4 regions of the Streptomyces sp. NPDC007808 genome follow, and region 2 is predicted to be linked to each of the others. Evidence: riboswitches for the same ligand, from Rfam matches in the RefSeq annotation. Region 2 holds a riboswitch; each other region holds the start of a gene.

Region 1 (4,688 bases), on a different contig from region 2:
GTAGATCTGCCGCCCGTCGCCGTCGTGGAAGGTGAACGCGCCGGACTCGCCGATGCCCTCGGTGCAGCCCTCGAACAGCCCGGCGTGCCGATCGGCGAGGAATCCGGCGCCGTCCTCGGCGCTGGCCTCCTCGTCCGCGGTGAACGCGATCACGACGTCCCGCCGGGGCCGGACGCCGTGCCTTGCCCAGGCCCGCACCACGGCCAGGATCATCGCGTCCATGTTCTTCATGTCGACCGCGCCCCGGCCCCACACCACCCCGTCGCGGATCTCCCCGGAGAAGGGGTGCACGCTCCACTCGGCGGCCTGGGCGGGCACGACGTCCAGGTGACCGTGGACGAGCAGCGCGTCCGCCGACGGGTCGGTGCCCTCGATGCGGGCGACGACGTTGGTCCGGCCCCGGGTGCGCTCCAGCAGGGTGGGCTCCAGACCCGCCTCGGCCAGCCGCGCGGCCGCGTACTCGGCGGCGGGGCGCTCCTGGCAGTCCCCGCCGCCGCGGTTGGTGGTGTCGACGCGGATGAGGTCGGAGGTGAACGTCACGACCTCGTCCAGTGCCTGCTGGTCAGCCATACTGCTCCTCCACCGCCGCCGAGGCGATCGTGGTCACTGCCTTGAAGGTACGGATTCCCGCGTACATGTGCTCGCTCGTGTACGCCACCTTCCGCTCCCCGGTCCGTTCCACACCCGGGACGACGGTGACGGCCATCGCCAGGTGCTCGGCGTCGAACTCGACAGCGACCGTGAACGGCCCCGCGCGCACCGGTTCCTGACGGACCGCCAGCGAGGCGGCCTCCTTGGCCGCGGCGCGGATGCCGGCGGCGGTCCTGGCCGGCGTACGGCACACCGCCGCGTACCGCGAGACATGGTCCTTGACGGCGACCTTCAGCGCGCCGGGCGCGTACCCGAGCGCGTCCTCGCAGGCCACGTCGTCGCCGGTGACGAGCACGACGGGCACGCCGTACTCGGCGGCGACGTGCGCGTTCAGCAGCCCCTCGCTCGCGCGGACGCCGTTCAGCCACACCCCTGTGATCTGGTTCGCGAGGTAGGTGTGGGCGAGGACACCCTCCATGCCGGCGCCCGCGTGGTAGCCGACGAAGGCGATCCCGTCCACGTCGCCGTGCTGGACGCCCTCGACCATGGAGAGTTCCTTGTGCCGGCCGGTGAGCATCTGAGCCCGCTCGTCGAGCCGTTCCAACAGCAGGTTGCGCATGGACCAGTGCGCCTCGTTGATGACGACGGCGTCGGCGCCCCCGTCGAAGAATCCCCGCACGGCGGCGTCGACGTCCGAGGTGAACATCCCGCGGCACCGCTCCCACTGTGGCGTCCCCGGCAGCACGTCCCCCGGCCAGGTCACGCCGGTGGCGCCCTCCATGTCGGCGCTGATGAGGATCTTCATGTTCCGTCACGTTACGCGCCGAGGGGGAAACCCGCCATGAAGCGGGCGAACGCCACTTTCACGCCCCCGGGGCCCGCTTGTCAGCCACCCGCTGCGGGCACTACTGTCACCACGCCTTGGTGAACGGGAAATCCGGTGTGATGCCGGTGCGGCCCTCGCCACTGTGAATCGGGAAGTCCGGCTCCAGCCCTCACGGGCAGCCACTGGGTCCCTCCGGACCCGGGAAGGCGGAGCACGGGCGGTGGTACCCGTCAGCCAGGAGACCGGCCAAGGCACGTCAACCATCCACGAGGTGCTGGAGAGGGTCTGCTGAGCCATGCACATAGCCGAGGGTTTCCTGCCTCCGGCGCACGCGGTCGCCTGGAGCGTAGCGTCGGCGCCGTTCGTCGTCCACGGAGTCCGTTCACTCACCCGTGAGGTCAGGGAGCATCCCGAGAGCACCCTGCTCCTCGGCGCCTCCGGAGCCTTCACCTTCGTCCTGTCCGCGCTCAAGCTGCCGTCGGTGACCGGGAGCTGCTCCCATCCCACCGGCACGGGGCTGGGCGCCATCCTGTTCCGGCCCCCGATCATGGCGGTCCTGGGCACGATCACCCTGCTCTTCCAGGCGCTGCTGCTCGCGCACGGCGGTCTGACCACGCTCGGCGCGAACGTCTTCTCGATGGCGATCGTCGGGCCATGGGCCGGATACGCCGTCTACAAGCTGCTGCGGCGTTTCGACGTGCCGCTGATGGTCGCCGTCTTCTTCGGCGCGTTCGTCGCCGACCTGTCCACCTACTGCGTCACCAGCGTCCAGCTGGCGCTCGCCTTCCCCGACCCGGGCAGCGGATTCCTGGGCGCGCTCGGCAAGTTCGGTTCCATCTTCGCCCTCACGCAGATCCCCCTCGCGGTGAGCGAGGGCCTGCTCACGGTGCTCGTCATGCGGCTGCTGGTGCAGTCCAGCAAGGGCGAACTGACCCGGCTTGGCGTGCTCCTCGCCAAGAAGCAGTCCCGGACCGAGACGGAGGCGGTGGCCCGATGAGCAAGAACACCAGGATCAACCTCGTGCTGCTGCTCGTGGTGGCCGCGCTGGCCGTGCTGCCGCTGGCGCTCGGCCTCGGCGACCACAAGGAGGAGCCGTTCACGGGCGCCGACGGTGAGGCCGAGTCGGCGATCACCGAGATCGAGCCGGACTACGAGCCCTGGTTCTCACCCCTGTACGAACCGCCGTCCGGTGAGATCGAGTCGGCGCTGTTCTCCCTGCAGGCGGCCCTCGGCGCCGGAGTGCTCGCCTACTACTTCGGTCTGCACCGGGGGCGGCGGCAGGGTGAGCAGCGGGCGCTGGAGCGGGAACGGGACCGGGACCGGGAGGCCGGGAGCGTCCCGAGCGGCACCGCCGGGAAGTCGTCGGCCGAAGGGGACTGAGCCCGCGTGCTGCCGATCGACGCGGCGGCGCACAGCAGTCGCTGGCGCCGCCGCCACCCCGTGGACAAGGCCGTGCTCGGGCTGGGTCTCACCGCGCTCGCGATCTCGCTGCCGCCCTGGCCGGGCGGGGCCCTGGTGCTGGTCACCGCCCTGTTGGTGCTGCTGGGTCCCGCGGGGGTGCCGGGGCGCCGGCTGTGGCGGGCGTACCGGGTGCCGCTGGGCTTCTGCGTGACCGGCGCGGTGACGCTGCTCGTCCAGGTCGGCGGTCCCGGGGGCATGGTCTCGCTCGCCGACGGCGGTCCGCTGCGCGCCGGGGAGCTGCTGCTGCGCACCTCGGCGGCCTCCCTCGGGGTGCTGCTGTTCGCCTTCACCACGCCGATGTCCGATCTGCTGCCCCGGCTGGTGAAGGCGGGGGTGCCCGCGCCGGTGGTCGACGTGGCCCTGGTGACGTACCGCATGAGCTTCCTGCTCCTGGACTCGGTGCGCCGCATCCGGGAGGCCCAGGCGGCTCGGCTCGGGCACATGAGCCGGGCCGCGGAGTGGCGTTCCCTGGCCGGGCTCGGCGCCGTCGCCTTCGTGCGCGCATTCGACCGGGCCACCCGGCTCCAGGCCGGGCTCGCCGGGCGGGGGTACGACGGTACCCTGCGCGTCCTGGTGCCCGAGGCCCGGGTCTCCGTCCGTTTCACGGCCGCGAGTTGCGTGCTGCTCGCAGCGCTGGCCGCCCTCACCCTCGTACTGGAGAAGGCCCTGCCATGAGCGAGCCCACCGCCCTGGTCGCCCTGCGGGGCGCGTCCTACGCCTATGAGGACGGCCCCCTCGTTCTCGACGGCCTCGACTTCGACGTGCACGAGGGGCGCGCGCTGGCGCTGCTCGGGCGCAACGGCACCGGCAAGACCACATTGATGCGGCTGCTCAGCGGCGGACTGCGCCCGCATCAGGGCCGGTTGACGGTGGAGGGTTCCCCGGTCACCTACGACCGCAAGGGGCTGACCCGGCTGCGGACGACCGTCCAGCTGGTGGTGCAGGACCCCGACGACCAGCTGTTCGCGGCGTCCGTCGCCCAGGACGTGTCCTTCGGCCCGCTGAACCTCGGCCTCGCGGATGCCGAGGTACGGGCGCGGGTCGACGAGGCGCTCACCGCCCTGGACATCACCGCGCTGGCCGACCGGCCCACGCACCTGCTGTCGTACGGGCAGCGCAAGCGCACCGCCATCGCGGGCGCGGTGGCGATGCGGCCGAGGGTGCTGATCCTGGACGAGCCGACCGCCGGCCTCGACCCCGACGGCCAGGAACGCCTGCTGGCCACCCTCGACGGGCTGCGCGCGGGCGGCACCACGGTGGTGATGGCCACCCACGACGTCGACCTCGCCCTGCGGTGGGCGGACGACGCGGCGCTCCTGACGCCGTCCGGTGTACGCACCGGCGCCGCGCCCGCGATGCTGGCCCGCACCGACCTCCTCCAGCAGGCCGGCCTGCGGTTGCCCTGGGGCATCGCGGCCACCCAGGTGCTCCGCGCGCACGGCCTGCTGGACGACGCGGCACCCGGCCCGCGCAGCCCCGCCGACCTGGCCGTCATGGCTCGGACGCAGACCCCGCCCGCGGTTGCGGCCGACGGCTGACGTTCCCGTACGAGCGCACTCGGGTGATACATCCCGCGCTGGGGAGTCCAAGGCGCGCCGGGCCCCGTGCCTGCCGGTTTCATGTGGTCGTACCCGACCGAGGCGAGGCAGCATGACCGAAGGCAGCGCGGACACCCGGCCCGCGAGCGGTTTGAAGGCCGACGCGATCGGGTTCCTCGACGCACTCGTCATCGGTCTCAACGCCACCTCGCCCGCGTACTCGCTGGCCGCGGCCATCGGCCCGGTCGTGGCGCTGGTGGGCGTCCACGCGC
Region 2 (4,688 bases):
GGTCCACCCCGGTCACGTCCTCCGCGGTCAGCCGGTCGTACGGCACGCCCGACGGCGTGACCAGGACGGTGTCCCCGACGCGCACCGAGACGTTCCCGGACGTGCCGACCACCAGCCCGTCGGCCACGGTCCGCCGCGCGGTCGCCACCAGCGCCTCCCAGGCTTCCAGCTCCTCGGGGCGCACCTTCCTGCCTCGCTGTTCGTGCAGCTCCTCAGTCATGCGGCGATCCTGCCAGCCGGCACCCCGGCACGGCCTTGAGTCCGCCCAGGACGGGTACCGGATCCGCACGCGCCGAGACGTCCGCGTCCCCGTCGGACGAGAGGCGGCGACGGCTGCGGCTGCCGGGTGACCAGAATCTCTTCGACGGGTCGGTGACCCGGCTGAGGACGTCCGCCCGGGGGCCACCGGCCCCGCCCCGCCCGGGCTGCGCGCCGCCAGACGGAACGAGAGCCTCCGCCCGCATGGGAGAAACCCTCCCTGTCGGACACCGTGCGGCCCGCCCCAGTTCACCTTCCGTTCACTCAGGTTACCTACGTTCAGCAAGCCAATGACCTCGAACGATTGCCTGGGTAAATGGAAAGCTTCTCGCTGATCCTCGCGATTGTGGTGGTAACCGCACTCGCGTTCGATTTCACGAACGGTTTCCACGACACCGCGAACGCGATGGCCACGACCATTTCCACGGGCGCCATGAGGCCCAAGGTCGCGGTGGCCATGTCCGCCGTCCTCAATCTCGTCGGCGCCTTCCTCTCCGTGGAGGTCGCCAACACCATCTCCAAGGGCCTCGTCGACGAGGCCGGCATCCGTCCCGAAGTCATCTTCGCCGCGCTGGTCGGCGCGATCCTGTGGAATCTGCTGACCTGGCTGGTGGGCCTGCCCTCCAGCTCGTCGCACGCCCTCATGGGCGGCCTGATCGGCGCCACCGTCGCCTCGGCCGGCTTCGGCGCGGTCCACGGCGACGTGCTCGTCACCAAGGTGCTGATCCCGGCGATCGCCGCCCCGCTGGTCGCGGGCATCGCCGCGATGCTGGCCACCCGCCTGACCTACACCCTCGGCAAGAAGGCCGACGGCGAGGCGTCCAAGAAGGGCTACCGCGCCGGCCAGATCGCCTCCGCCGGCCTGGTCTCCCTCGCCCACGGCACGAACGACGCCCAGAAGACCATGGGCATCATCACCCTCGCCCTGGTCGCCGGCGGCACCCTCGCCCCCGACTCCGACCCGCCCATGTGGGTCATCCTCTCGGCGGGCGTCGCCATCGCGCTCGGCACCTACCTCGGCGGCTGGCGCATCATCCGCACCATGGGCAAGGGCCTGACCGACCTCCAGCCGCAGCAGGGCTTCGCCGCCCAGACCAGCGCGGCCACGGTCATCCTGGCCTCCTCCCACCTGGGCTTCTCCCTCTCCACCACGCACTCCGTCTCCGGCGCGGTGATGGGCGCGGGCCTCGGCCGCAAGGGCGGCGTGGTCCGCTGGTCGACGGCGACCCGGATGTTCGTCGCGTGGGGCCTGACCCTGCCGGCGGCAGCCCTGGTCGGCGCGCTCGCGGAGTACGTGACGGGCTTCGGCGCCTGGGGCACGGGCCTGGTCGCGGTCTTCCTGGTCGTCTCCAGCGCCGCCATCTGGAAGATTTCCCGCCGCGAGGTCGTCGACCACACCAACGTCAACGACACCGAGGAGCCGGCCGGTGTGGTGACCCAGGCCATGGCCGCCGTGACCGTGCCGCCGGCGCACCCGGTGGCCGAGGACATCACGGCCACGGTCCCGCCCCAGACCTCCGAGTCGACGCCGTCGAAGGCGTCGGTCTGACCCCCACCCGGTTCCTCCTCGCCGGTTACTCAAGGAAGTAGAAGCATGAAGATCGACTGGGCGGCTCTCGGCTCCGTCTTCGGGGTCAGCCTCGTGGTCACGGTTGCCCTGGTGGGCCTGTTCACCCTCGGCATCTCCGGCCTGTCCCGCCGCGAACGTGCGGCGGCCCAGGGCGACTCGGCCGCGCTCGCGGTCACCGGGGCGTACGCCTGCTTCGCGGCGTGCGCGGCGGCCGTGGGCTACGGCATCTACCTGATCGTGGCCTGACACACACGCCGATCGTGGCCTGACGCACAGAGCGCTCGTGGCCTGAGCAACAGTGCGCCGGAGCGCGCGCGAGCACCCGGGGTGCGGGACGGAACACCGTCTCGCACCTCACGCGTGTGTGGGCCTCCGCACACTCTCCCTCCGCAGGTCAACGGCAAGTTGACGGCCCTTCCGACCCCGTGGTGGACTGCCGGGGCCATGTACGGCGGCAGAAGAGGAAGCCGGTGTGAATCCGGCGCGGTCCCGCCACTGTCACCGGGGTGGAAAGCCCCGGGAGCCAGGAACTCTCGCCGCCGGTCTCGTCGAACCAGGGCGTGGACACCCTGAGTGAGGACATAACGCGATGCTCGGCTGCCGTTCGAGATTGAGGTCCCGCACCAGGGCTCTGCCCTTCCCCGCGGCCGGCTGACGCCGATGCGTGCCGATCGCGTCTTCGCGTACGGTGCCGCCGCCGGACTTCTCGGTGATCTGCTGCTCGGCGACCCCCACCGCGGGCATCCGGTCGCCGCGTTCGGACGGGCCGCCGCCGCCGTGGAGGGGGTGTTGTGGCGCGACCACCGCGCGTGGGGTGCGCTGCACACCGCCGTGTGCGCCGGTGGCGCCGTGGCACTGGGCGCCGTCGCCGCCCGCGCCGTCCGCACCTCCCCGGCCGCGTCCGTCGCGCTGACCGGCGCCGCCGCCTGGGCGGTGGTCGGAGGGACGTCGCTGGCCCGCGAGGCCCGGCTCGTCGCGCGTGCGCTGGAGGCGGGGGACGTGGAGGCCGCGCGGGCGCGGCTGCCGCATCTGTGCGGGCGGGACCCGCAGGCGCTGGACGCGGACGGGATCGCGCGGGCCGTGGTGGAGTCCGTCGCCGAGAACACCTCCGACGCGGTCGTGGGGGCGCTGGTCTGGGGGGCCGTCGGGGGTGTGCCGGGGCTGGTCGGCTTCCGGGCCGTGAACACGCTGGACGCCATGGTGGGCCACAAGTCGCCCAGGTACCGGCGCTACGGGTGGGCCTCGGCGCGGCTGGACGACGTGGCCGGGTGGCCGGGCGCGCGGCTCACCGCCGTACTCGCGGCGCTGGCCGGACCCGATCCGCGGGGTGCCGTACGCGCCTGGCGGGAGGACGCGGCGAAGCATCCGAGCCCCAACGCCGGGCCCGTGGAGGCCTCGTTCGCCGGAGCGCTCGGGGTGCGGCTGGGCGGGACGCTCTCGTACGGCGGGCGGGTGGAGCACCGGCCCGTGCTGAACACGCGGGGGCGTGCCGTCGGCACGCCCGACGTCGAACGCGCCGTGCGGCTGTCGCGGCGCGTCACCTGGCTCGCGCTCGGCGTGTGCGCCGGAGCCCGGTTGCTGAAGAGGGGGCAATGAGCATGAGCGGTGGTCTTCTCGTCGCCGGCACCACGTCCGACGCGGGCAAGAGCGTCGTCACGGCGGGGATCTGCCGGTGGCTGGTACGGCAGGGCGTCAAGGTCGCGCCCTTCAAGGCACAGAACATGTCCCTCAACTCGTTCGTCACCCGCGAGGGCGCGGAGATCGGGCGGGCGCAGGCCATGCAGGCGCAGGCCTGCCGCGTCGAACCCACCGCGCTGATGAACCCCGTGCTGCTCAAGCCCGGTGGCGAGCAGAGCAGTCAGGTCGTGCTGCTGGGCAAGCCGGTGGGCGAGCTGAGCGCGCGCGGGTACCACGGCGGACGGCAGCAGCGGCTGCTCGGGACGGTGCTGGACTGTCTGGAGCAGTTGCGGGGCACGTATGACGCGGTGATCTGTGAGGGGGCCGGTTCTCCCGCCGAGATCAATCTGCGGCGGACCGACATCGTGAACATGGGGATCGCCCGGGGCGCCGGGCTCCCCGTCCTGGTCGTCGGTGACATCGACCGGGGCGGTGTCTTCGCCTCGTTCTTCGGCACGGTCGCGCTGCTGTCGCGCGAGGACCAGGAGTGCGTCGCCGGGTTCCTCGTCAACAAGTTCCGCGGGGACGTCTCCCTGCTGGAGCCGGGCCTGGACATGCTCCACGACCTCACGGGGCGCCGGACGTACGGCGTGCTGCCCTTCCGGCACGGACTCGGCATCGACGAGGAGGACGGGCTGCGCGTGTCCCTGCGCGGAACGGTGCGGGAGTCCGTCGTCGCGCCGCCCCTCGGCGAGGACGTGCTGCGGGTCGCCGTCTGCGCCGTACCGCTGATGTCGAACTTCACCGACGTCGACGCACTGGCCGCCGAGCCCGGTGTCGTGGTGCGGTTCGTGGACCGGCCGGAGGAACTGGCCGACGCCGACCTGGTGGTGGTCCCCGGCACCCGGGGAACCGTCCGGGCCCTGGAGTGGCTGCGCGAGCGGGGGCTCGCCGACGCCCTCGTGCGCAGGGCCGCCGAGCAGCGGCCCGTCCTCGGCATCTGCGGGGGCTTCCAGGTCCTCGGCGAGCACATCGAGGACGACGTCGAGAGCCGCCGCGGGCATGTCGACGGGCTGGGGGTCCTGCCCGTGCGGGTGCGGTTCGCCCGCGAGAAGACCCTCACCCGGCCGGAGGGCGAGGCCCTCGGGGAGCGGGTCGCGGGCTACGAGATCCACCACGGCGTCGCCGAAGTGACCGGCGGCGAGACCTTCCTGGACGGCTGCCGGGTCGGTCAGACCTGGGG
Region 3 (4,688 bases), on a different contig from region 2:
GGACGCGGCGAGCGATCTCGACGCCGTGCGCGGTGTCGGCGGTCCAGACACTGCCGCTGAGGCCGTACTCGGAGTCGTTCGCGATCTTCACGGCCTCGGCCTCGTCCCCGTAGGGCAGCAGGCAGATGACCGGGCCGAAGATCTCCTCGCGGGCGATCCGCATGGAGTTGTCGACGTCCCCGAAGAGCGTCGGCTCCACGTACCAGCCCCGGTCCAGCCCCGGCGGACGCCCGCCACCGGTCAGGATCTTGGCGCCCTCCTCCTGGCCGATGCGGATGTAGTCGAGGTTCCTGCGCTGCTGCCGTTCCGCCACCAGCGGCCCCACCTGGGTCGCCGGGTCCAGCGGGTCGCCGACCACCAGCGCGCCGGCCGCCGCGGCGAAGGCCTCGGCGAACTCGTCGTAGCGGGAGCGCGGGAGCAGGATCCGGGTCTGGGCCACACAGGCCTGGCCGTTGTTCATCCAGGCCGCCGGGACGACCCCGGCGACGGTCGCCTCGACGTCCGCGTCCGGCAGGACCACGGCCGCCGACTTGCCGCCCAACTCCAAGGTCACCCGGGTGAGGTTGCGGGCGGCGACCTCCATGACCCGCTTGCCGGCCGCGACCGAGCCGGTGAAGGAGACCTTGTCGATCCCGGGGTGCCCGACCAGGTACTCGCTCACCTCGCGGTCCGCCGGGAGGATGGACAGCACGCCCTCCGGCAGCCCCGCCTCCCTGGTGATCTCGGCGAGGAGGTACGCGTCGAGCGGCGACTCCGGCGACGGCTTGAGCACCACCGTGCAGCCGGTGAGCAGCGCGGGCGCGAGCTTGGCCGCGGCGACGAACTGCGGGACGTTCCAGGGCGCCACGGCGGCCGCCACCCCGACCGGCTCGCGCCGCACGAGGATCTTGCCCAGCACGCCGTCCCGCCGCTCCTCGTACGGGAAGTCACGGGCGACCGTGATCGCCGCGTCCCACACCATCATCGCGCCGAGCGCCTGGGCGAGGACGCTCCAGGAGTACGGGGAGCCGTTCTCGGAGGAGACCACACGGGCGATCTCCTCGTGCCGTACGGCGATCGCGTCCTTGATGCGGGTGACGACCGCGATCCGCTCGTCGAGGCTCATCCGCGGCCAGGGCCCCTCGTCGAACGCCCTGCGCGCCACCGCCACGGCCCGGTCGACGTCGGCCGGCGAGGCGTGCGGCACGCGCCCGATGACCTCTTCGGTGTGCGGCGAGATCACCTCGATGACGTCCGTGCCCAGGGGGTCGGTCAACTCCCCGCCGATGAACAGCTGTCCGTGTTCCACGAGCTCGGTCATGGCCGACGCCTCCTGCGGAGCCTGGAGCGGGTTACGTGAGTCCCAAAGGTTTCTGACGTTGTTTCAGGAACTGATACCAGTTCTAGTTATAGTGAGCAATGGCCGTGCGGGCGGCGGCCCGCAGGGGACCGTGGCAGGTGGAGCGAAGCCAGGACGGGGGAAACCCATGGCGCGGGTGTACGACCACGGGGGCGGGGTTCGGTCCGTCCAGGTACCCATCCCTGACAACCCGCTCGGGCACACCCTGGTGTACGTCGTCGACACCGACCGCGGCCCGGTGCTCGTCGACACCGGCTGGGACGACCCGGCCTCCTGGGACACGCTCGCGGAAGGACTCGCGGCCTGCGGCACGGCGCCCGCCGAGATCCACGGTGTCGTCATCACCCATCACCACCCCGACCACCACGGCCTGTCCGGCAAGGTCCGCGAGGCCTCCGGTGCCTGGATCGCCATGCACGCGGCGGACGCGGCGATCGTCCGGCGCACCCGCGCGACCCGCCCGGAGCGCTGGTTCTCCTACATGGCGGACAAGCTCACCGCGGCGGGCGCACCCGAGGCCCATGTGGCGCCGCTGCGCACCGCCCGCCGTCCCGGGAACCTGCCGGGCTTCTCCCCCGCGGACCCCGACCGCGAGATCGTGCCCGGCGAGCTCCTCGACCTGCCCGGCCGCCGCCTGCGCGCGATCTGGACCCCGGGCCACACCCCCGGCCACGTCTGCCTGCACCTGGAGGAAGAACACCCGGACCGGCTCGCCGGGCACGGCCGCCTGTTCTCCGGCGACCACCTCCTGCCCGGCATCACCCCGCACATCGGCCTGTACGAGGACCCGGACGACACCACCGTCACGGACCCCCTCGGCGACTACCTCGACTCCCTCGAACGCATCGGCCGGCTCGCCCCCGCCGAAGTCCTGCCAGCCCACCAGCACGCGTTCACCGACGCGCCCGCCCGCGTACGGGAGTTGCTGACCCACCACGAGGCCCGGCTCACCGGCCTGCGCGCTCTCCTGCGCGAACCCCTCACCCCCTGGCAGCTCGCCGAGCGCATGGAGTGGAACCGGCCCTGGGAGCAGATCCCGTACGGCTCACGGAACATCGCGATCGCGGAGGCGGAGGCGCACGTACGGCGGCTGGTGAAGCTGGGGAGGGCGGAGGCGGTGGCGGGGAGTGATCCGGTGACGTACGTGGCGTGGTGAAGCAGCAGCATGGACGCCATGGGCCCCCGGGCGGCCTCGGCGCGTCCGTCGGCGTGGCCCTCCCGGTCGCGGCGCAGCACCCACGCCTCGTCGATCTCGTACACGTCGCACGCGCGCCCCGAGGCCGGCAGCCGTCCGGTCCTCCCCGTGATCCCCATGCGCCCGAACCTGTCCGCGCCCCGGCCTCCCCTCAGCGGTTTCCCTACGGGCCGGTAGAGTGGCCGCGTCGTCATCACACCCGTACGGGGGGAAGCCGGTGCAAATCCGGCGCTGACCCGCAACCGTGAACCGGTCGGAGAAGGCCGGTGAGCCGGATCGCCCCGTACGGATTCGTGACCGGCTCACGTGCACCGGCAGCCGGCCGGAGCACGGCACCGTCGAGGTATACGGAGCCGAGCCGCCCGGGGTCTCCCTGTGCTGCCCGGCCCCTTCAGGGAAGGGCATTCGCCGATCATGCACGTCCGCCGCACCGCCGCGGTCCTGGCCGCCGTCACCGTGATCGGCACGGTCACGCCCGCCTTCGCCGCCGACCCGTCCGCGTCGCCGTCCGTGGCGCTCCCGGCCGGCCTGTACGGCACGTCCGACCCGACGTACGACGGGGTGTGGCGGCAGTCCCTCGCGCTGCTCGCCCAGGACACGGTGGGTGTGAAGCCGGCCGACGAGGCCGTGGACTGGCTGACCGGACAGCAGTGCGCCGACGGGTCGTTCGCCCCCTACCGTGCCGACGTCTCGAAGGACTGCGGGGCCAAGACCCCCGTCGACACCAACAACACGGCCGCCGCCGTCCAGGCCCTCGCCGCGCTCGGCGGGCACGACAGCGCGGCCGGCAAGGCGGTGGCCTGGCTGAAGTCCGTGCAGAACGAGGACGGCGGCTGGGGGTACGTGCCGGGCGGCGCGAGCGACGCCAACTCGACCTCCGTGGTGATCGGCGCGCTCGCGGCCGTCGGCGAGAAGCCCGGCGAGGTGCGCAAGGACGGCAGGTCCCCGTACGACGCCCTGCTGGAGCTGTCCTTGCCGTGCGGCGACGAGGACGCCGGGGCGCTCGCGTTCCAGCCCGGCAAGAAGGGGGCGCTGGCGGCCAACGCCGACGCGACCGCCGCGGGTGTGCTGGGCCTGCTCGGCAAGGGCCTCGTGACGACGCCCGGCAAGGCGGCCGAGGACGCCCCGAAGTGCCTCGGCGGCAAGAGCCCGACCCCCGCCGACGCGGCCCTCAACGGCACCGCCTACCTCGGCCGCGCCCTGAGCGGGACCGGGTACCTGAAGTCCGTGATGCCCGGTGCGAAGGACCAGCCCGACTACGGCAACACGGCCGACGCGGTCGTCGCGCTCGCCGCGCGATCCGGCGCCGACGCGGCCCGCGAGCCGCTGCGCTGGCTGGAGCGGAACTCCGCGAAGTGGGCCGGGCAGAGCGGCCCCGCCGCCTACGCCCAGCTGATCTTCGCCGCCCACGCGACCGGCACCGACCCTCGGGACTTCGGCGGCGCGGACCTCATCCGGCAGCTCAACGCGACGGGCCCGGCGCCGCGGTCCGCGCCGGACGCGTCGGCGTCGGCGAAGGCCGCGGAGCGGGAGGAGGACGACAACGGCGGCGTCAGCTGGTGGTGGATCGTCGGCGTCGGCCTGGTCGCGGGCATCGGTGTCGGCTTCCTGATCAGCGGCCGCAACAAGGGCAAGTGACCGTGGTCCGCCGCGCTCTGACCCTCCTGCTCGCCGCGCTCGCCGTCCTGGCGGGCGTGACCCTGCCCGCCCAGGCGGCCGGTTACCGCTACTGGTCCTTCTGGGACCGGGACGGCAACACCTGGACCTACGCCACCCAGGGCCCCGCCACCGCCCGCCCGTCCGACGGTGACGTCCAGGGCCTCAGGTTCGCGGTGAGCGAGGACTCCGGGGACGCGGCGCGGCCTCGGGGCGCCGCCGTGTTCGAGGTGATCTGCGCGCGGACACCGGCGCGCGAGGGCATGAAGCGGGTCGCCCTGGTCATCGACTTCGGGACCCCGCGGGACGCCCCGTCGGGCGAGACACCCCCGGCCCGCCGCACGGCCTGCGCACGGCTGGCCCCGGACGCGACGACGGCCGAGGCCCTGGCCGAGGTGGCCGAGCCGCTGCGCTACGACACCAACGCCCTGCTGTGCGCGATCGCGGGCTACCCGCGCAAGGGCTGCGGCGAGCAGGTCTCGGGGACGGCCGACCGGC
Region 4 (4,688 bases), on a different contig from region 2:
TTCCCCGAGCCGTTGGGACCGAGCAGGCCGGTCACGGAGCCGGGCCGAGGGTCGAGGCTGACACCGTCGAGGATCAGCCGCCCGTCGACGGTGCGGCTCACACGGTCGGCGACGAGGGTGGGCGGCCGGCCGGGCGACTGCTCGGCGGCTGTCGGCCCACCGGTCGTCCGCCCGACCGTTGCCGGCCCCTCGGTGGTCGATCCGCCGGTCGTCCGCTTCGCGGATGTGGGCCCGGCGGTCACCGGCGTGGCGGGTGCCGGCCCCTCGGGTGCTGGTTCGTCAGGTGCAGACCCGTCAGGTGCAGACCCGTCAGGTGCCGCTCCGGGGTGCGGAGGCCGGGAATCCTCGTCCCGGCGCCCGGTGCCGATCGTCATCGCCGCCTCCTCGTGCGGTACAGGACCAGGACGAACGCCGGAACGCCGACCAGCGACGTCACCACGCCGACCGGCACCTCCTGGGGGTCGAGGACGGTACGGGCCAGGGTGTCGGCCCACACCAGGAACACCGCCCCGGCGACCGCGGTGACTGGTAGCAGGCGGCCGTGCCCCGGGCCGACGAGGGCGCGGGCGGCGTGCGGCAGGACCAGGCCGACGAAGCCGATCGCGCCCGCCGCGCTGACCAGGGCGGCGGTCAGCAGCGCGGTCACGCACAGCAGCACCAGCCGGGTCCGGGCGACCGCGACCCCGAGCGTCGCCGCCGCGTCCTGGCCGAAGGCGAAGGCGTCCAGGGTGCGCGCGTACCCGAGACACACCACGAGGGCGAGCCCCAGGACGGCCAGGCACAGCCACACCTCGCTCCAGTCGGCCCCGCTGAGCGACCCGAGCAGCCAGAACAGCACGCCCCGGGTGGTCTCGGCGTCGGCCGCCGTCATCACGACGAACGAGGTCAGCGCCGAGAACAACTGCATGGCGGCCACCCCGGACAGCACGACCCGGTCCGTCGTCCCGCCGAGCGTGTGACTGAGCAGCAGCACCAGCGCGAACGAGCCGACCGCGCCCACGAACGCGCCCCCGGAGACGGACAGGACACCGCCCCCGGCGCCGAGGACGACCACGACGACGGCGCCGGTAGACGCCCCGGAGGACACGCCCAGGACGAACGGGTCGGCGAGCGGGTTGCGCAGCAGCGACTGCATCACCGCTCCGCACACGGCGAGTCCTGCCCCGCACACCGCGGCGAGCAGGGTGCGCGGCAGCCGCAGGTTCCACACGATGCCGTCCCGGATGGGGGACAACTCCGTGCTGCCCCAACCGAGATGGGAGGCCACCGCCGACCAGACGTCGCCGACGCCGATGTCCGCCGGGCCGATGGTGATGGCCACGGCGACGGACGCGGCGAGCACCGCCAGTCCGGCACCCAGGCCGGCCGCGTCACGCAGCGCGCGGGCGGCGGTCCGCGACGGCCGGGCCGCGGGCGGGCGCAGGGTGGTGGTCATCCGGCGAGCCGGTACTCGCGCAGGGCCGCCGCAACCTTCTCCACGCCCTCGACGGTGCGGATGGTCGGGTTCATCACCTGCCCGCTGACCAGCACGTACCGCTTCTTCTTGACCGCGTCCATGTTCCTTGTCGCCGGGTTGGACTCCAGGAAAGCGATCTTCTTCGCGGCGGTCTCCGCGGTCTGCCGCTTGCGGGTCAGGTCTCCGATGACGAGCACATCGGGGTTGCGGTCGGCGACGGTCTCCCAGTTGATCTGGGGCCACTCCTGCGTGCTGTCGTCGAAGACGTTCTTCGCGCCGAGCGCGTGCGTGATGATGCCGGGCGCGCCACAGCAGCCCGCCATGTACGGGGACTCCTGGTTGGCGAACCAGTACAGCACTGTCGCGTCCTCGGCCCGGGTCGCGGACGTGGCCTTCGCCACCCGGGCCTTCAGCTCGGCGACCAGCTTCTCCGCGCGCGCCTCCACCCCGAAGATCCGCGCCAGTTCCCGCACTTCGCGGTAGACGGTCTCCATGGTCAGCGGCCTCGTCCGGGAGCCGTCCCCGTCGCCGCCGTTGTCCTTGCCCTCGCAGTCCGCGGGCGAGAGATACGTGGGCACCCCGAGCTCCTCGAACTTCTCACGGGGTGCCACTCCGCCCTTGCTCAGCAGGGACGTGAAGGAGGCGGCGACGAAGTCCGGCTCGGTGTTCAGGACCTTCTCGAACGACGGCTGGTTGTCAGCGAGCCGGGGAACCATCGCGTTGGCCGTCTCCAGTCCCTTCATGACCGGGTCGGTCCAGGTGGCGGTCCCCACCATGCGGTCGGCCAGGCCGAGGGAGAGCATGATCTCGGTGGTGCCCTGGTTCAGGGACACGGCCCGCTCGGGCGGGGCCTTGACCGTCACCTTCTGCCCGCAGTTGGCGAGCGTGACGGCCTTGCCGCCGGAGCCGCCGGACGCGCCGGCCCCGTCGGACGACGAGCCCGCACCGCACGCGGACAGCAGCAGCGCTCCGGTCAGGAGCAGAACGGAACAGCGGACGGAACGTGACAGGAGCACGGTGTGACTTCCTCGGCGTCGGGGCCCATGCGCGGAGCCCGTTCGGACGGTCTGCTGCCAGCAGGTCTTCGGACTCGGGATCGCCCTGACGGGGCGCCTTCCCGGATCCGGCCGTGGCCGTGCTCCAGTGGCTGTTGCCCCGCCCGTCACCCTTACCGCTGCGCGTCAGTTCCGGACTCTCACCGGATTCCCTGACCCGTGTACGCGTACGACCGCGCCCACGGATTCGACTGGCGTCCGGAAGTTACCACGCGCTCACCCGCCCCCGCTGGGGTGTGATCGCCTTCGCCAGGGGCCTTTTCCGGCCACGGACTCTGACTGACGGTCAGCCTCCCGCTCCCACCGGAGCGGCCTCCCGCTCCCACCTCAGCGCTCGACACCCTCCGCCGCCCTCGGCGTCGAGTCCACCGTCGACCGGGCGCCGACCGGGCCGGAACGGAGCCGAGGCGGCGGGCAGCACCGCCGTCCCCGTCGCACCCCCGGCGTCGGCGCCCCTTCCCCCACCGACGTGACCTGGCCTTCCACCCTCATCGCCCGGGCAGGAGAAGGCCATCGGGCGCAGGCCCCATTTCCTTGAGGACACACAGTGCAGACGGCCCGGCCGGGTGCCGGGCCAGACGGTTCAGGTGTGCTGCGCCTGGGGTGCCCTGGGAGACGAGTGACCAGGCAGTGGTGTCCGTGCTGACCAGGTCTTGGCCCGGGGGATGGCACGGACTTCGGATGATGGGGTCGCCCTGAACGCCACAGCGTCCGCAGCGCAGCCACCACCGTGTCCGTCGGGCACAAGTCCGGGCGCCCGTACCGAGTGCCACTCGCTGCACGGCGGCACGTCAGCGATTTCCCATATCCCTGCCACGGCCGGGACCTGTGCGCCGGAGCAACCAGACCCGAGGATCGCTCGCAAACCGGGCGCCATGAAAGCAGGGGGTCAGCGAGTCAGCTCAGCGCCTCACGCCCAGATGGCTCAGGCCCAGGCGACGACCAATGCAGTTGCCTTGGCGCCAGTGGCCGTGCTCAACGCTGGTGGCCCCGTGCTCGATACTCAACGCTGGTAGCCCCGTGCTCTACGCCGACGCCGTGTCCGCCGGGGTGTCAGCCAAGGTGCTGTTGGAAGAAGGCGGCCGCCTCCCTGCCGACCCGAACGCGGACAGTCGGGTCGGCAGGTTCCGGGGCGAAGAAGTCGTCGTGGCGGACATCGGGGCCGGCCGAGCCACCACTCGCTGTGGGAATGTGCTCCAGGTACGGCTTGGTGTCGACGTCGTACGGGTTGACCGTGTCTGCTCCACCCCAGCGGATGCCCACAGGCACCCGCACGGTTGCCAGGCTTTCCGGGGTCACGAGACTGCCCACACCGGGGGCTACCTGGAAGACCGCCCGCACTCGGGGATCCGAGAGGTCTGCCGCGGCGGCATCCAGCGCACGTCGTGACGACTCGTCCAGTGGATACTTCTTCCGCAGCGCGTCCAGTGCGCCGGGGAACTCGGGGATCTCCGGCAGAGGGATCGTTCCCGTCAGCACAGCCCACAGGATCTGCGGATCGACACGGGCCCCGGCAAGGGCCGCCGCCGTGTAACCGCCGAGGGAGAAACCCGCTACACCGACCGGACCGAGCAACTCTTCCCGGGCGAGCGCTTCGAGTGCGAAGGAGACGTCCCGGGGCCGTTCCCATACGTGGAGAAAGCCCTCCGGCTCGTAGCCGTCGACGTAGTTGTTGCCGTGGTGATCGAGGGCAACAACCCGGAAACCCGCCTCGCGCAGCGGTCGTACCAGCCACTCCATGTCGCTGCCCGAACCTCCGGTGCCGTGAGAGACGACGACAAGCGGAGCGGGTGCGGCCTGTGGGTGGCTCGGCTCCCACAGGTAAAGACGGACAGGGCGCGGACGAGTCGGATCCCTCAGGTCACGTCGGGACTCGTCGAGCAGGACACGTATCAGCGGCTGTCCCTGTCCAGAGATCATCATGGCGACATCGTAGGGGGGCGCCTGTCCCAAGTGCGGGTCTTCCAGCCCGGCAGGTGCTCTTCGGCTATGTGGTCGGGGTTGTGGGCCCAGCGGCCTCGCTGCACAGTGCCGCGTTTGGCGCGGGTCCTCAGCACCGGCCATCGGTTCGGCTTCTTGATCGCGCGCGGGCAGTCCCGGTTGTGCCGGGGCGGGAGGAGACGTGCGCGTGCCTTCCGCCCGGCCTCGGTGAGGGAACGGGTGAGGCTGGCGGTGGT

What was found. A riboswitch is a leader RNA that binds a small molecule or an ion and turns the genes downstream of it on or off. The one in region 2 is predicted to bind cobalamin.
Region 1: it holds a riboswitch for cobalamin, as region 2 does, so the genes downstream of both, ACFYNL_RS29035 (energy-coupling factor ABC transporter permease) here and ACFYNL_RS37670 (cobalamin biosynthesis protein) in region 2, are expected to answer to the same signal.
Region 3: it holds a riboswitch for cobalamin, as region 2 does, so the genes downstream of both, ACFYNL_RS08055 (prenyltransferase/squalene oxidase repeat-containing protein) here and ACFYNL_RS37670 (cobalamin biosynthesis protein) in region 2, are expected to answer to the same signal.
Region 4: it holds a riboswitch for cobalamin, as region 2 does, so the genes downstream of both, ACFYNL_RS29410 (ABC transporter substrate-binding protein) here and ACFYNL_RS37670 (cobalamin biosynthesis protein) in region 2, are expected to answer to the same signal.

The regions. Positions count from the first base shown of each region.
Region 1 is NZ_JBIAEQ010000008.1:149,272-153,959, forward strand. Features, by position in the region: gene ACFYNL_RS29025 (M20/M25/M40 family metallo-hydrolase) at 1-570, opposite strand, end outside; gene ACFYNL_RS29030 (M55 family metallopeptidase) at 563-1,396, opposite strand; cobalamin riboswitch at 1,497-1,683, shown strand; gene ACFYNL_RS29035 (energy-coupling factor ABC transporter permease) at 1,713-2,414, shown strand; gene ACFYNL_RS29040 (energy-coupling factor ABC transporter substrate-binding protein) at 2,411-2,797, shown strand; gene cbiQ (cobalt ECF transporter T component CbiQ) at 2,804-3,553, shown strand; gene ACFYNL_RS29050 (ATP-binding cassette domain-containing protein) at 3,550-4,416, shown strand; gene ACFYNL_RS29055 (APC family permease) at 4,529-4,688, shown strand, end outside.
Region 2 is NZ_JBIAEQ010000012.1:214,185-218,872, reverse strand. Features, by position in the region: gene ACFYNL_RS37685 (class II aldolase/adducin family protein) at 1-220, opposite strand, end outside; gene ACFYNL_RS37680 (anion permease) at 575-1,807, shown strand; gene ACFYNL_RS37675 (hypothetical protein) at 1,853-2,074, shown strand; cobalamin riboswitch at 2,249-2,381, shown strand; gene ACFYNL_RS37670 (cobalamin biosynthesis protein) at 2,489-3,424, shown strand; gene ACFYNL_RS37665 (cobyric acid synthase) at 3,427-4,688, shown strand, end outside.
Region 3 is NZ_JBIAEQ010000002.1:393,997-398,684, forward strand. Features, by position in the region: gene ACFYNL_RS08045 (aldehyde dehydrogenase) at 1-1,300, opposite strand, end outside; gene ACFYNL_RS08050 (MBL fold metallo-hydrolase) at 1,467-2,495, shown strand; cobalamin riboswitch at 2,684-2,835, shown strand; gene ACFYNL_RS08055 (prenyltransferase/squalene oxidase repeat-containing protein) at 2,949-4,172, shown strand; gene ACFYNL_RS08060 (SCO2322 family protein) at 4,175-4,688, shown strand, end outside.
Region 4 is NZ_JBIAEQ010000008.1:231,395-236,082, reverse strand. Features, by position in the region: gene ACFYNL_RS29420 (ABC transporter ATP-binding protein) at 1-101, opposite strand, end outside; gene ACFYNL_RS29415 (FecCD family ABC transporter permease) at 371-1,435, opposite strand; gene ACFYNL_RS29410 (ABC transporter substrate-binding protein) at 1,432-2,472, opposite strand; cobalamin riboswitch at 2,535-2,665, opposite strand; gene ACFYNL_RS29405 (alpha/beta hydrolase family protein) at 3,565-4,434, opposite strand.